Regions from separate parts of the Nocardioides luteus genome, predicted to be linked through region 2. Evidence: riboswitches for the same ligand, from Rfam matches in the RefSeq annotation. Region 2 holds a riboswitch; the other holds the start of a gene.
The links. A riboswitch is a leader RNA that binds a small molecule or an ion and turns the genes downstream of it on or off. The one in region 2 is predicted to bind glycine.

Region 1: it holds a riboswitch for glycine, as region 2 does, so the genes downstream of both, gcvT (glycine cleavage system aminomethyltransferase GcvT) here and gcvP (aminomethyl-transferring glycine dehydrogenase) in region 2, are expected to answer to the same signal.

What each region holds. Positions count from the first base shown of each region.
Region 1 is NZ_JADOVJ010000001.1:1,661,942-1,669,602, forward strand. It holds gene HD557_RS07920 (3-oxoacid CoA-transferase subunit B) at 1-485, opposite strand, end outside; gene HD557_RS07925 (CoA transferase subunit A) at 487-1,251, opposite strand; gene HD557_RS07930 (IclR family transcriptional regulator) at 1,380-2,156, shown strand; gene HD557_RS07935 (LLM class flavin-dependent oxidoreductase) at 2,131-3,141, opposite strand; gene HD557_RS07940 (Crp/Fnr family transcriptional regulator) at 3,298-3,978, shown strand; gene HD557_RS07945 (family 16 glycosylhydrolase) at 4,010-4,828, shown strand; gene HD557_RS07950 (GTP-binding protein) at 4,790-5,209, opposite strand; partial or broken gene HD557_RS29160 (GTP-binding protein) at 5,337-5,753, opposite strand; glycine riboswitch at 5,939-6,034, shown strand; glycine riboswitch at 6,036-6,136, shown strand; gene gcvT (glycine cleavage system aminomethyltransferase GcvT) at 6,193-7,296, shown strand; gene gcvH (glycine cleavage system protein GcvH) at 7,305-7,661, shown strand, end outside.
Region 2 is NZ_JADOVJ010000001.1:2,720,248-2,727,908, reverse strand. It holds gene HD557_RS13175 (FHA domain-containing protein) at 1-416, shown strand, start outside; gene ftsR (transcriptional regulator FtsR) at 435-1,172, shown strand; gene HD557_RS13165 (bifunctional nuclease family protein) at 1,215-1,682, shown strand; gene HD557_RS13160 (helix-turn-helix transcriptional regulator) at 1,698-2,525, opposite strand; gene HD557_RS13155 (MFS transporter) at 2,707-4,113, shown strand; gene HD557_RS13150 (MerR family transcriptional regulator) at 4,259-4,870, shown strand; glycine riboswitch at 4,953-5,044, shown strand; gene gcvP (aminomethyl-transferring glycine dehydrogenase) at 5,104-7,661, shown strand, end outside.

The DNA of each region.
Region 1 (7,661 bases), 1.1 Mb from region 2:
TAGGGGAGCGAGCACTCCTCGACGATCTTGTAGGAGCCGTCGCGGGCGACGTGCTCCATCAGCACGACGACCTTCTTGGCGCCGTGGACGAGGTCCATCGCGCCGCCCATGCCCTTGACCATCTTGCCGGGGATCATCCAGTTGGCCAGGTCGCCGCCCTTCGAGACCTGCATGGCCCCGAGGATCGCGGCGTCGATCTTGCCGGAGCGGATCATGCCGAAGCTGGTGGCGGAGTCGAAGAAGCTCGCCCCCTTGCGGACGGTGACCGTCTCCTTGCCCGCGTTGATCAGGTCGGGGTCGACGGCGTCCTCGGTCGGGTAGGCGCCGGTGCCGAGGATGCCGTTCTCGCTCTGCAGCACCAGCTCGACGTCGTCGGGGACGTAGTTGGGCACCAGCGTCGGCAGCCCGATCCCGAGGTTGACGTAGTCGCCGTCGGAGAGCTCCGCGGCGGCGCGGGCGGCCATCTCTTCACGTGTCCATGCCATGTCAGCGAACCGTCCTCTTCTCGATGCGCTTGTCGGCGGCCTGTTCGGGGGTCAGGGGCACGACACGGTGGACGTAGACCCCGGGGAGGTGGACGTCGTTCGGCGGGATCTCGCCGGGCTCGACGAGCTCCTCGACCTCCGCGATCGTGATCTGGCCGGCCATCGCGGCCAGCGGGTTGAAGTTGCGGGCGGAGTCCTTGAACAGGAGGTTGCCGTGGCGGTCGCCCTTCCACGCGCGGACGATGCCGAAGTCGGCGACGATCGCCTCCTCGAGCACGAACTCCTGCTCGCCGTTGCGGGTCTCGAAGGTCATCACCGGCTTCTCCGGCGAGGTCTTGATGACGTTGCCGGCGTCGTCGTACTTCCACGGCAGCCCGCCCTGCGCCACCTGCGTGCCGACGCCGGTGCGGGTGTAGAACGCGGCGATGCCGGAGCCGCCCGCGCGCATCCGCTCGGCCAGCGTGCCCTGCGGGGTCAGCTCGACCTCGAGGTCGCCGGAGAGGTACTGCCGCGCGAACTCCTTGTTCTCACCGACGTACGACGCGACGACCCGGCGCAGGCGCCCGGCGCCGAGCAGCAGGCCCAGGCCCCAGTCGTCGACGCCCGCGTTGTTGGAGACCACCTCGAGGTCGGTCACGCCCGCCTCGAGGATTGCGTTGATGAGCACCGAGGGGATGCCGCACAACCCGAAGCCGCCGACCGTGAGGGTCGCTCCGTTCGGGATGTCCGCGACCGCCTCGGCGGCTGAGGAGATGACCTTGTCCATGATGATCAGTCAAGGGCGGGTGCGTCGCTCGGTCAATAGATGATCGCGAGTTCACGCTCGATCTTTCGTTGAACGACCCCGCTGCCGCAGAGGCGTTCACTGAGCGGACGTCGACTATCGTACGTCTCATGGAACCCGGTCCCGGCTCGAACCAGCCCAGCGTGATCCGCCGCAGCGCGCACCTGCTGCGGCTGCTCGCCGCGCGCGAGCCGGAGGGCGCGACGACCACCCAGCTGGCGACGACCGCTGCCATCCCGCGCCCGACCGCCCACCGGCTGCTGAGCACGCTGCAGGAGGAGGGGCTGGTCGAGCGCGACAACACCACCGGCGCCTGGCACCTCGGGCCGGAGTGCTTCCTGCTCGGCGCCGCCGCGACCACCCGCCACGACATCACCCCGGCGGCCCGGGCAGCGGTGCTGCGCATCGCCCGCGAGACGGGGGAGAGCGCGTTCTTCTCCATCCGGCGCGGCGACGAGACCGTCTGCGTCCTGCGCGAGGACGGCAGCTTCCCGATCCGCTCCCACGTGCTCCACGAGGGCATCCGGTTCCCGCTCGGCGTCGCCTCGGCCGGCTTGGCGATCCTGGCGCTCATGCCCGAGTCGCGCCGCGAGGCCTACCTCGCCCGCACCGACCTCGTTCCCGCCTACGGCGAGGAGCACTCGGCGTCCGCTCTGCGGAAGCGCATCGCCGCGACCCGCGAGCGCGGCTTCGCGGTCAACCCCGGCCTGATCGTGGTCGGCAGCTGGGGTCTGGGCGCCGCCGTCTTCGACGCCCACGGGCAGCCCTACGGAGCGTTGAGCATCACCGGCATCGAGGCCCGCCTCGCGCCCCCGCGCCAGGCCGAGCTCGGCCGCCTCCTCCTGGAGGCCGCCCACATGCTCAGCTCTGGTTCGGAACCGCGGTGATGATCCCCGCGGTCATGATCTGGGCGAGCGCGGCGTCGGAGGCGAGCTGGGCGTCGCGGTCGTAGGTCGAGGTGAAGGCGAGGAGCTCGTCGGCTCCGGTGGTCTCGGCCAGCCGGTCGAGGCGGCGCCGGACGGTGTCGGCGGAGCCGGCGGTCGTCCGGGCGAGATGCGCCTCGACCCGCTCACGGAGCTGGTTCGACCAGGTCTGCGACCGGATCGCCGCGACCGGCTCGAGGGGACCGAACTCGCCGGTCTGCCGCGACCTGGCCATCGCCCATGCCTCCGGCAGCGCGAGCTCGGCGGCCTCGGCGTCGGTGTCGGCGACGAGCACGTCGACGGAGACCATCACCGAGGGCTCGGCAGCCCGCGAGGAGGGCCGGAAGTCCTTCCGGTACGCCCCGAGGACCTCGTCCAGCCGTGGGCTGTCGAGCACCGGACCGCCCACGACCACCGGCAGGCCGAGCTTCGAGGCGAGCGCGACACCGCGCCCCGTGGCGAGCACGAACATCGGGATCTGCTGGGCGGCCGCCGGCCGCGCGGTGACCGCCGCGGTGCGGTCGAGGTAGCCGCGGAGCTCCTCGATGTCCTCGGCGAACGTGTCCGGGTCGTCGAGATCCTGGCGCAGGGCGCGGCGTACGGGTGCGGTGAAGCCCAGCGTGCGCCCGAGGCCGACGTCGATGCGGCCGGGGTAGAGCGCGTCGAGCATGAGGAACTGCTCGGCCACGACCAGCGGCTGGTGGTGCGGCAGCATCACCCCGCCCGACCCGAGCCGGATCGTGGAGGTGTGCGCGCCGAGCGCACCGATCAGCACCGGCGGTGCCCCCGACGCGATCCCCGGCACCGCATGGTGCTCGGCGACCCAGAACCGGTGGTAGCCGAGCCGCTCGGCGGCCACCGCTCGCTCGATCGTGTGGGTCAGCGCAGCGCCCTCGGCGTACCCCACCCGCGTGCGGGACCGGTCCAGCATGGAGAGCTTCACGGTCATGACAACGACGCCGGGGGCCGGAGGCTTCCCGTCGGGGCTGGTGTGGCGAAGAACGCACCCGACAGGCGTGCGATGCGGGACACACATCCGCTGTCCGAGCCGTCGATCTCGGTACGCTGATGGCTTCAGCCAAATGACGACAGGAGCGGCTGGGTAATGGATCAAGACGTGCTTCGGCACGCACCGCTTTTCAGCGAGCTGGACGACGAGTCGATGACGGCGCTGCTCGCGATGATGGGCCAGACCCGCCTCAGGCGAGGCGAGGTGTTGTTCCACGAGGGAGACGCCGCGGACCGGCTCTACGCCGTCGTGAACGGCAAGGTGAAGCTGAGCCGCGCCGCGGCCAACGGACAGGACAACCTGCTGGCGATCCTGGGGCCGGGCCAGGTGTTCGGCGAGCTGTCGCTCTTCGACCCCGGTCGGCGCTCCTCGACGGTCACGGCCGTCACCGACGAGGTGGAGCTCGCCTCGCTCTCGCACGACGACCTGCTGGGCCTCCTCGACGGGCGCCCCAGCGTGACCCGTGGCCTGCTCGCCCTGCTGTCGGGCCGGCTGCGCCGGGCCAACGACGTGATCGGCGACCTGGTCTTCGCCGACGCTCCCCGCCGGGTCGCCAAGGCGCTCCTCGATCTCGCCGAGCGGTTCGGTCAGGAGACCGAGGAGGGCGTCCACGTACGCCACGACCTGACCCAGGAGGAGCTCGCCCAGCTCGTGGGCGCGGCTCGGGAGACGGTCAACAAGGCGCTCGCCGACTTCGCTGCCAAGGGCTGGGTCAGGCTGGAGTCGCGCTCGGTGGTCATCACCGACATGGAGCGGATCGTCCGCCGAGCCGGGTGATTTCTGCTCGTGAGCGGTGGGACCATCGAGCATGGTCTCACCGCTCGATGAGCTGCCCCAGCCGCCGGCCCGGCGGCCGGACCTCGACGAGGACTTCTCCGGTGGGCTGTCCGAGCAGTGGTGGATCCCGCACTACCTGCCGCACTGGACGACACCGGAGCGGTCCGAGGCTCGCTACCGGCTCGTCCCGGGTGGGCTCGAGCTGCGGATCGAGGCCGACCAGCTCGACTGGCGGCCCGAGGATGCGCCCCTGCGGGTCTCGAACCTGCAGACCGGCACGTACTCCGGCCCGGTAGGCTCCGCGCGCGGCACGCACCGTCACCGGGAGGACGGGCTGCGGGTCCGGACCGAGACCCCGCGACGGCTCCTGTTCGCGCCCGCTCGCGGTCGTGTCGACGTGACCGTCGCCGCGAGCCGGGACGACGGCTGCATGCTCGCGGCGTGGCTGGTCGGCACCGAGCACCTCTCCGGTGAGGACTCGGGGGAGATCTGCCTCTTCGAGATCGACGCGGACGCGATCGGCACGACCACGGTCGCCCGTTCCGGGGTCAAGGCGCACCACGACCCGCGCCTGAGCACCGACATGGCAGAGGTCACCGTCCCGTTCGACGCGACCCGGGCCCACACCTGGACGGTGATCTGGGACAGCCGGGAGACCGTCATCGGCTGCGAGGGTCTCGTCGTACGACACGTGCCCCAGGCTCCGACCTACCCGCTGTTCCTGATGATCGACCTCTTCGAGATCGGGCCGCCGTCCGGATCCCACCCGAAGACGGCGACCGTCCACCGCGTCCGAGGCTGGGCGTCGGCGTCAGAGGCTGACCCGGACCAGCTGGCGGAGCCGGCGTAGACCCTCGGTGCTCGGCCGCTCGGCCTCGGTGAGGGCGTCGATGAGGTGCTTCCGGACCGAGTCGGTCTCGAGGTCGAGGCCGATGGCCACGAGCTCGCTCGTCGCGTCCGGTGTGCGCCTGGCCGCGGCGACATGGGCGCTGCGTCCGACCAGGTTCACGTGGTAGCTGCGAGGTCCCTGGCCGGTCGCGACGGCGACGGTCCCCTTGATGCGGTACGCCGTCGGTGGCGGGTCCTCGAGAAGGTCGAGCAGCCGGGCCGGCTCGATCGTGCCGGGGGTCGTCACGGTCACCGATCCGGCGTGCTGGTGCTCGTGGTGGTCGGCGGCCGCCTCGCGCAGCAGCGCGGCGATCGGCAGCTCGTCGGGCGGGTCCTCGGGCACGGCGGGGTCGTAGACCAGCCGCGGGGTCGATGCGGCCGCCCACTGCGTACGCCACGTGGACCTCGGGGTTGTGCTCCCGCACCCGCGCTTCGATCCGAGCCAGGGTCTCCTCCCGCTCGGCCGACGGCACCAGGTCGGTCTTGTTGACCACCACCAGGGAGGCGGCTGCGAACCGGACCGGCGCCGGGCCCCGGCCGTCGTCGAGGGTGTCGAAGTAGGAGGCCGCGTCGACGACCTCGATGAGCCCACCGCGGCGTACGCGCTCGACGCCGCTGAACCGGACCAGCTTGGCCAAGGTGCCGGGCTCGGCCAGCCCGCTGGCCTCGACGATGACGACGTCGAGCCCGAGCCGCGGGTGGGTCAGCTTCTCCAGGGCGTCGTCGAGGCCGCCGGCGTCGGGCAGGCAGCACAGGCAGCCGCCGGCGATGGAGGCCGGCTCGTCGATCTGGCCGGTGACGAGGCCGGCGTCGACGTTGATGTCGCCGAAGTCGTTGACGACCACGCCCACCCGGGCACCGGGCTGGCGCAGCAGATGGTTGAGCATCGTGGTCTTCCCCGACCCGAGATGACCGGTGAGGATGACCACGGGAACGCGGGTGCTGGCGTTGGGTGGCACCGAGCCATCGTAGAGCCGGTGAGAACAGTTCCCGTTAGTGGGTCGCGGTGCCGAGATCTTGACGGCCGAGGAGGCCAGACCTAGGTTTGCCGCACAACTTCACATCCGCCACTCGAACTGCAGCGGGAGAGTCCTCGCCCATCCCGGGTGAGGCGCCGAAGGAGCAAACCTCCCCAGAATCTCTCAGGCCCCATGACCGCTGTGGTGAGGCGACCTCTGGAAAGTCAGGATCCGACGATCCTGCACCCACGGTGCAAACCGTCCCCGTCGGGGCGGTGAAGCTCTCAGGTAGCGATGACAGAGCGGGGAGGTCACCCGTCCACGGGTGCCGCTGTCGGCACCCACCACCAGGGAGCCTCCCGCACACATGACCTCATCCGTCCCTACCCCTCTGCACGAGATCCACCAGGCCCTCGGCGCCTCGTTCACCGACTTCGCCGGCTGGGACATGCCGGTCCGCTACGGCTCGGAGACCGCCGAGCACCACGCCGTCCGCACCGCCGCGGGGCTCTTCGACCTGTCCCACATGGGCGAGATCGAGGTGACCGGGCCCGAGGCCGGGCGAGCCCTCGACCACGCCCTGGTCGGCCGCCCGTCGGCGATCGGCATCGGCCGAGCCCGCTACTCGATGATCTGCGCCGAGGACGGCGGCATCATCGACGACCTGGTCGTCTACCGGCTCGAGGAGGAGCGCTACCTGGTCGTCGCCAACGCGAGCAACGTCCACGTGGTCGCTCCGGCACTGGCCTCGCGAGCCGAGGGCTATGAGGCCGTGGTCCGCGACGCCTCCGCCGAATGGGCGCTGATCGCGGTCCAGGGACCTGCCTCGGCGGCGATCGTGGCGGCCTTGACCGACCTCGACGTCCCCTCCCTGCGCTACTACGCCATCGACGCCGGCACCGTCGCCGGGATCGAGGTCCTGCTCGCCCGCACCGGCTACACCGGCGAGGACGGGTTCGAGATCTACTGCGCGCCCGCGTCGGCCGCTGCGGTCTGGGAGGCTCTCACCGAAGCCGGGACGCCGCACGGGCTGCAGCCCGCCGGGCTCGCCTGCCGCGACACCCTCAGGCTCGAGGCGGGCATGCCGCTCTACGGCCACGAGCTGAACCGCGACACGACGCCCTTCGAGGCCGGACTCGGCCGGGTCGTCTCCTTCGACAAGCCCGACGGCTTCGTCGGGGAGGCCGCCCTGGCCGTACGCCGCGACGAAGGCCCGCGCAGCGTGCTCGTCGGTCTGGTCGCCGCCGGGCGCCGCTCCCCGCGGGCCGGCTACGCCGTCGTGGACCCGGCCAGCGGCGACGAGATCGGCGTCGTCACCAGCGGCTCCCCGTCGCCGACTCTCGGACGTCCCATCGCGATCGCGTACGTCCGGCCCGATCTCGCCGCCGCCGGCGTCAAGGTCCAGGTCGACGTACGCGGCAGCCGCGAGGACGCCGAGATCGTCGACCTTCCCTTCTACTCCAAGAAATGAGCACCGCCATGAGCAACCCGACCCACCTGTCCTACACCGCCGAGCACGAGTGGCTCGAGAGCCGCGGCGACGTCGCGCGCGTCGGTGTCACCACCTTCGCCACCGAGGCACTGGGCGACATCGTCTTCGTCGAGCTGCCCGAGGTCGGCAGCAAGATCACCGGGGGAGAGAGCTGTGGTGAGCTGGAGTCGACGAAGTCGGTCAGCGACATCTTCGCGCCCGCCGACGGCGAGATCCTCGAGGTCAACGCCGCCGTCGTCGAGGACCCCGCGCTGATCAACAGCGACCCGTTCGGTGCCGGCTGGCTCTTCGAGATGCGCGTCTCGGGCGCCCCCGAGCTCCTCGACGCCGCGGCCTACGACGCT
Region 2 (7,661 bases):
TAAGCCTGACCGGGACCGACCAGACCTCGACGATTCAGCTCGGGGCTGACGCCGACACCTCCGACCGGGTGCTCAGCCCGATCGAGGCGGCCACCGTCGAGGCCCTTCCGCGCGGCAACGGCATGCTCGTCGTTCAGCGTGGTCCCGGCGCCGGAAGCCGCTTCCTGCTCGACCAGGACACCGTGGTCGCGGGTCGCCACCCGGACAGCGACATCTTCCTCGACGACGTCACCGTCTCGCGTCGCCACGCCGAGTTCAAGCGCACCGGCGACACCTTCGAGGTCTCCGACGTCGGCAGCCTCAACGGCACCTACGTCAACCGCGACCGCATCGAGAACGTCGTCCTCAAGGACGGCGACGAGGTGCAGGTCGGGAAGTTCCGGCTCGTCTTCTACGCCGGGCACGAAGGGGCGTAGCCGATGGCCGCCGCCGCGATGCCTGACCCTCAACGGCCGGCTAGCGACTCGGGGGAGCGGCTCAACATCGGGCAGGTCCTGGACCAGCTGCGTCCTGACTTTCCCACGGTCACGATCCCGAAGATCCGGTTTCTCGAGGACAAGGGACTGATCAAGCCGGAGCGCACTCCCGCGGGCTACCGCAAGTTCTCCCGCCGCGACGTGGAGCGGCTGCGCTACGTCCTGCGGATGCAGCGTGACCACTACCTGCCGCTCAAGGTCATCGGCGAGCACCTCGACGCGATCGATCGCGGCCTCGAGCCGCCGGCGATCGAGCCGACCGTGCCCACCGTCCCGACGGTCGCCCTCACGCCCGACGGCGCGCCGGGGGCGGAGTCGTTCCGGCGCACGGACCACATGCGGATCTCGCGACGCGAGCTCCTCAAGATCGCCGAGGTCGACGACTCGCTGCTGACCGAGCTGGAGAAGATGGCGCTGGTGGTGCCGCTGCGCAGCGGCCACTACGACACCGACGCCCTGGCGATCGCGCGCACCGCCAAGGAGCTGGCCGAGTTCGGCATCGAGCCCCGTCACCTGCGCGGCATGAAGGCCGCCGCCGACCGCGAGGTGGGTCTCATCGAGCAGATCGTGGCGCCGCTGCGGCGCCCGGGCAACGCCGGGGCGCAGGGCCGGGCCGAGGAGATCGGCAGCGAGATCGCCGCCCTGGCGGTCCGTCTGCACGCCACCTTGGTGAAGTCCGGGCTGCGCGCCCGCTGACCGGGCTGCTGTCGCGACCCGGAGACGGGTAGGGTGGATGACATGCGCGAGGTCGATGTGCTCGGAGTCCGAGTCGAGATGCCCTCCAACCAGCCGATCGTGCTGCTGCGCGAGGTGGCCGGTGAGCGATACCTGCCCATCTGGATCGGCGCGGTGGAGGCGACCGCGATCGCCTTCGCCCAGCAGGGCGTGGTGCCGCCGCGGCCGCTGACCCACGACCTGCTCAAGGACGTCGTGGAGGCGACCGGCAACGAGCTGACCGAGGTGCAGATCACCTCGGTCACCGACCGCGTCTTCTACGCCAACCTGGTCTTCGCCTCGGGCGTCGAGGTGAGCGCGCGGCCCTCGGACTCGATCGCGCTGGCGCTGCGTACGGGGACCAAGATCGTGGTCGCCGACGAGGTCCTCGACGAGGCCGGGCTCGCCGTCCCGGCCGAGCAGGAGGACGAGATCGAGAAGTTCCGCGAGTTCCTCGACGAGATCACTCCCGAGGACTTCGAGTCCCACTGAGAGGTCGCGGCTGGATCATTCGTCCAGCGCGAGCATCGCCTTCTCGTCGACCGTGTCGGACTCCGCCTGGTAGACGATCATCCGCTGGCCGCCGGTGCGGGCCAACCGCATGACCTCGTAGGTCAGTGTCATCCGGCCGACCCGCGGGTGCTCGAACGTCTTGGTGCCACCGCTGCGCTCGCACACGTCGTAGCGCTCCCAGATCTCGGCGAACTCGGGTGACTTGAGGAGCAGCTCGCCGACGAGCGCGGCCAGGCGGGGCGAGTCGACGTCGGTGCCGCCGACGGCACGTAGGTTGGCGACCGAGCTCGACACGGTCGCGTACCACGGGTCGAGCAGGTGTCGCCCGACCGGGTCGAGGAAGAGGTAGCGGGTCAGGTTCCGGTGCTCGCGGGGACCGTCCCACAGGCCCGGGTAGAGCCGCCGGGCCGGACGGTTGGCCGCCAGGATGTCGTTGTGGCGGCTGAACACGAAGGCCGGCAGCGGCCGCAGCGTCTCGAGCATGACGAGGACCGAGGGACGTACGGTCGTGTCGGTCGTCGCGCGCGGCTCGCTGAAGCGTCCCGAGGCGACCTCGGCGAGCTCGTGCAGCCGCTGGTGGGCATCGCCGGTCAGGCGGAGCGTACGTGCCAGCGAGTCGAGCACGGCGGTCGACGGGTTGGTCTCCCGTCCTCGTTCCAGCCGGGTGTAGTAGTCGACGGACACGCCGGCGAGGGCAGCCAGCTCCTCGCGTCGCAGCCCAGGCGTACGCCGCACGCCCGTGCCCGCGGGCAGACCCGCTTCCTCCGGGGTCACCCGTGCCCTGCGGGCGCGCAGGTAGCGCCCCAGCTCCGTCGCAGCCATGTCGCTCATCCTCACCAGTGTGCCTCAGGACCGGTTCGTGTGAGGGGCCGTGTCATACCCACCCCTGGCAGCACCCCGGCGCCGCGCGGTCTGCCTCACCCGCCGCCGCGCGACCAGACTCCTCGGTGATGCGGGCGGCCGCACTCGGAGCCGCCCGCACGTCGACCGGAGGAGGAACCCGATGACCGTGCTTGCGACCGAGGCATCGAGCGGAGGTGCGGCGGCCGCCCGGCCGGGGAGCGTTCGGGCCCTGCTCGCGGCGCTCCTGGGCTTCACCGTGATCACCGTCGACGTCTCTGCGGTGAACATCGCGCTGCCCTATCTCCACCGGGATCTCGGTGGCGGGATGGTCGGCCTGCAATGGGTAGTGGATGCGTACACCTTGATGTTCGCGGCGCTGATGCTCTCGGCGGGCGCGGTGACCGACCGGTTCGGTCCGGTGCGGGCCTACACGCTCGGGGTGGTGCTGTTCACGGCCGCGTCCCTGGCCTGCGCGGCCGCCCCGCTGATGCCCGTGCTCATCGCCGCGCGGGTGCTCCAGGGTGCTGCCGCCGCGCTGGTGATGCCGGCGTCGCTGGCGCTGGTCCGGGTCGCCTACGACGACGCGAGGGCCCGAGCGCAGGCGATCGCTGTGTGGACCATCGGAGGGTCGGCCGCCATGGCGGTGGGCCCGGTGGCCGGGGGACTGCTGAGCGAGTACGCCGGCTGGCGCTGGGTCTTCCTGGTCAACGTCCCGATCGGGGTCCTCATCGTGGCCCTGCTGGCAGGCCTGCGGTTCCGGCCGGTGCGTCGCCGGGCGCCGCTCGACCTCCCGGGCCAGGTGCTCGCCGTGGTGGCGCTGTCCGCGCTGACGTACGCCGTGATCGAGGCCGGCCACACCGGCTGGCACTCGGGAGCGCTGGTCGCGGGGGTGACGTCGGTCGGGGCGGCCCTCGCCTTCGTCCTGGTCGAGCGCCGCTCGCCGGCACCGGTGCTGCCGCTCGGCCTGATCGCTCGCGGAAGGGTGGCGGTCACGCTGGTCTCCGGGTTCGGCGTGAACTTCGGGTTCTACGGCGGGGTCTTCCTGCTCGGCCTCTACTACCAGCAGGTGCGGGGATGGACCGGTGCCGAGGCGGGGCTGATGTTCGTCGTCCCGGCGGCGCTGACCACCTGCGCGAACGTGGTGGCACCGCGTCTCGCGACGGTCATCGGGCGGCGGCCGCTGATCGTCGGTGGCCAGCTGATCCTCGCAGCGGGGATGCTCGTCCTGCTCCCGGTGACGGAGGCGACTCCGGTCTGGCTGGTCCTCGTCCTGCTGGTTCCGCTCGCCACCGGTGGTGCCCTGGCCATCACCGTCGTGACCGCGGAGCTGATCGACGCCGTCGAGCCCGCGCGGGTGGGGGTCGCGACCGGTGCGCTCAGCACGTTCCGGCAGACCGGAGGCGCGATCTCGGTCGCGGTGTTCGGGGGACTGGCTGCCGGTGCCAGCGGGGCCCTCACCCTGCCCGGGATGCGGGCGTGCCTCCTCGTCGGAGCCGTCGTGCTGGTGCTGACCGCTCTGATCGCGACGGGCAGCGGTCGAAAGCCTCATTCTCTACATGAGGGTTAGGCTGGACGACACGCCGGAGGGGGTTCTTTGACCAGGGCCCTTGCGGCGCTTACCTTGTAGTTGTCTCTGTTGTAACTCCAACGGTGTGGTCCCCCCGCCGCAGCCGTTCATTCCCCGAGTGGAGTTACGCACAACGGAGTAGACGATGGAGGACATCGTGTTCGACCACGAGCAGAAGCCCGGCGCCGACGACGCGCAACGCGCGGCGGAGCAGGCCGACGAGCAGGGACTTCTCTTCACCGACGATGTCTCGCCACTGCCGAGCGACACCGGTTACCGCGGGCCGACCGCCTGCAACGCCGCCGGGATCAGCTACCGCCAGCTGGACTACTGGGCGCGCACCGGCCTCGTCGAGCCGAGCGTGCGCGGCGCCACCGGCTCCGGCACCCAGCGGCTCTACTCCTTCCGCGACATCCTGATCCTCAAGGTCATCAAGCGACTCCTCGACGCCGGCATCTCGCTGCAGCAGATCCGCGCTGCGGTGCACCACCTGCGTGAGCGTGGCACCGACGACCTGACCCGCGTCACCCTGATGAGCGACGGCGCCTCGGTCTACGAGTGCACCAGCAACGACGAGGTCATCGACCTCCTCCAGGGCGGTCAGGGCGTCTTCGGCATCGCCATCGGCGGTGTCTGGCGAGAGATCGAGGGGACCCTCTCCGAGCTTCCCAGCGAGCGTACGACCGACGATGGCGAGCAGGTCGCCTCGGCGTCCGACGAGCTGGCCGCCCGCCGCGCCGCCCGCAACGCCGGGTGACGTAGGACTCAGTCGACACCAGGCCCCGAGGCCCCGCAGAGGCGGGACCTCGGGGCCCTGTCCTTTATGCTGGTGGTGCTGACCATCCCGCACGGGAGAGCCCCAACTCGTTGGGGCGCCGAAGGGGCAATTCCTCCCCGGAAACTCTCAGGCACCCACGACTGTGCGGACCAGGCAACTCTGAAGCGGCGAAGGCGCGGTGACAGAGGGGGAGGGCTTACGAGTTGTCTTAGATGCCCTCAGGAGCCACTGTGTCCGACACGCCCACCTTGTCCGAGCTCGACGCCGCCTCCCCGTTCGTGGAGCGCCACGTCGGACTCTCGGCCGCCGACGAGGCGACCATGCTCGCGCGGCTCGGCTACGACTCGGTAGCAGCGATGATGGATGCGGCCGTTCCGGCCGGGATCCGGTCCGTCGAGTCGCTGGACCTGCCCGCCGCGCTGAGCGAGGCGCAGGTGGCCTCGCTCGCTCGCGAGATCGCCGCCTCCAACAAGCCCGGCGAGGCGATGATCGGCCTGGGCTACCACGCCACCGTGACGCCGCCGGTGATCCGTCGCAACGTGCTCGAGGACCCGAGCTGGTACACCGCCTACACGCCCTACCAGCCCGAGATCTCCCAGGGCCGTCTCGAGGCGCTGATCAACTTCCAGACGATGGTCGGTGACCTGACCGGTCTGCCGGTGGCCAACTCGTCGCTCCTGGACGAGGGCACCGCGGCCGCCGAGGCGCTGGCCCTCGTGCACCGGGCCAACCGGAAGGGATCCGGGCCGTTCGTCATCGACGCCGACGCGCTGCCGCAGTCGATCGAGGTCGTCAAGGTCCGCGCCGAGGCGATGGGCCTCGAGGTCGTCGTCGCCGACCTGTCCCAGGGCCTGCCCGAGGGTGATGTGATCGGCGTGCTGGTGCAGTACCCCGGCGCGTCCGGCCGCGTGCCGGACCTGAAGCCGATCATCGAGGCCGCCCACGAGCGCGGCGCGCTGGCCGTCGTCGCGGCCGACCTGCTCGCGCTGACCGTCCTGGAGGCGCCCGGCGCGCTCGGCGCCGACGTCGTGGTCGGCTCGACCCAGCGCTTCGGCATCCCGCTCTTCTACGGCGGTCCGCACGCCGGCTACATGGCCGTCCACGAGGGGATCGAGCGGCACCTGCCCGGTCGCCTGGTCGGCGTCTCCGTCGATGCCGAGGGGCGGCCTGCGTACCGGCTCGCGCTGCAGACCCGTGAGCAGCACATCCGCCGCGAGAAGGCGACCTCCAACATCTGCACCGCGCAGGTGCTGCTGGCCGTCGGCGCGTCGATGTACGCCGTCTACCACGGCCCCGCCGGGCTGAAGACGATCGCGACCCGCACCCACCGCTACGCAGCCGTGCTGGCCGCCGCGCTCCGGTCGGCCGGGCTCCCGCTGGTCTCGGAGACGTTCTTCGACACGCTGGGTGTCACCGTGCCCGGGCGCGCGGCCGACGTGGTCGCCGCGGCGCGTGGGTTCGGCGTACATCTGCGTCTCGTGGACGCGGACACGGTTGGCATCTCGACCTCCGAGGCGACCACCCGCTCGACCCTGTCGGCCGTGCTCAACGCGTTCGGCGTCTCGGGCGTGGACCTGGAGGAGATCGACCGCACCACGGCGAGCGCGCTGCCCGACGGCCTGGTCCGCATCACCGACTACCTCACCCACGAGGTCTTCAACGCGCACCACAGCGAGACCCAGATGCTGCGCTACCTGCACAAGCTGGCCGCGCGCGACTACGCGCTCGACAAGGGCATGATCCCGCTCGGCTCGTGCACGATGAAGCTCAACGCCACCACCGAGATGGAGCCGATCTCGCTGCCCGGCTTCGCCGACCTGCACCCGTTCGTCCCGGCCGAGGACGCCGCCGGCTACGCCCGGCTCGTCGGCGAGCTCGAGGGCTGGCTCGCCGAGGTCACCGGCTACGACGAGGTCTCGATCCAGCCGAACGCCGGGTCGCAGGGTGAGTTCGCCGGGCTGATGGCGATCCGTGGCTACCTCGACGCGCAGGGCGAGGGCCACCGCAACATCTGCCTGATGCCGTCCTCGGCCCACGGCACCAACGCCGCCTCGGCCGTGATGGCGGGGATGAAGGTCGAGGTCGTGAAGTCGTCCGAGGACGGCACCGTCGACCTCGACGACCTGCGGGCCAAGCTCGACGCCCACGGCGAGAACGTCGCCGCGATCATGGTGACCTACCCCTCGACCCACGGGGTCTACGAGGAGGGCATCACCGAGGTCTGCTCGCTGGTCCACGAGGCCGGTGGTCAGGTCTACATCGACGGCGCCAACTTCAACGCGCTCCTGGGCTACGCCAAGCCCGGTGAGTTCGGCGGCGACGTCTCCCACCTCAACCTGCACAAGACCTTCTGCATCCCGCACGGCGGTGGTGGCCCGGGTGTCGGTCCGGTCGCGGTCCGCTCCCACCTGGCTCCCTACCTGCCGTCGCACTCGCTCCACCCGGACGCCTCGAAGCGCTCGGGCATCGGCGCGATCTCGGCCGCTCCCTACGGCTCGGCGGGCATCCTGCCGATCTCGTGGGCCTACGTCCGGCTCATGGGCGCCGAGGGCCTGACCCGGGCGACGTCCGCGGCGGTGCTGTCGGCCAACTACGTGGCTGCGCGCCTCAACGAGCACTTCCCGGTGCTCTACCGCGGCGATACCGGCCTGGTCGCGCACGAGTGCATCCTCGACCTGCGGCCGATGACCAAGGAGACGGGTGTCACGGTCGACGACGTCGCCAAGCGGCTCATCGACTACGGCTTCCACGCGCCGACGATGTCCTTCCC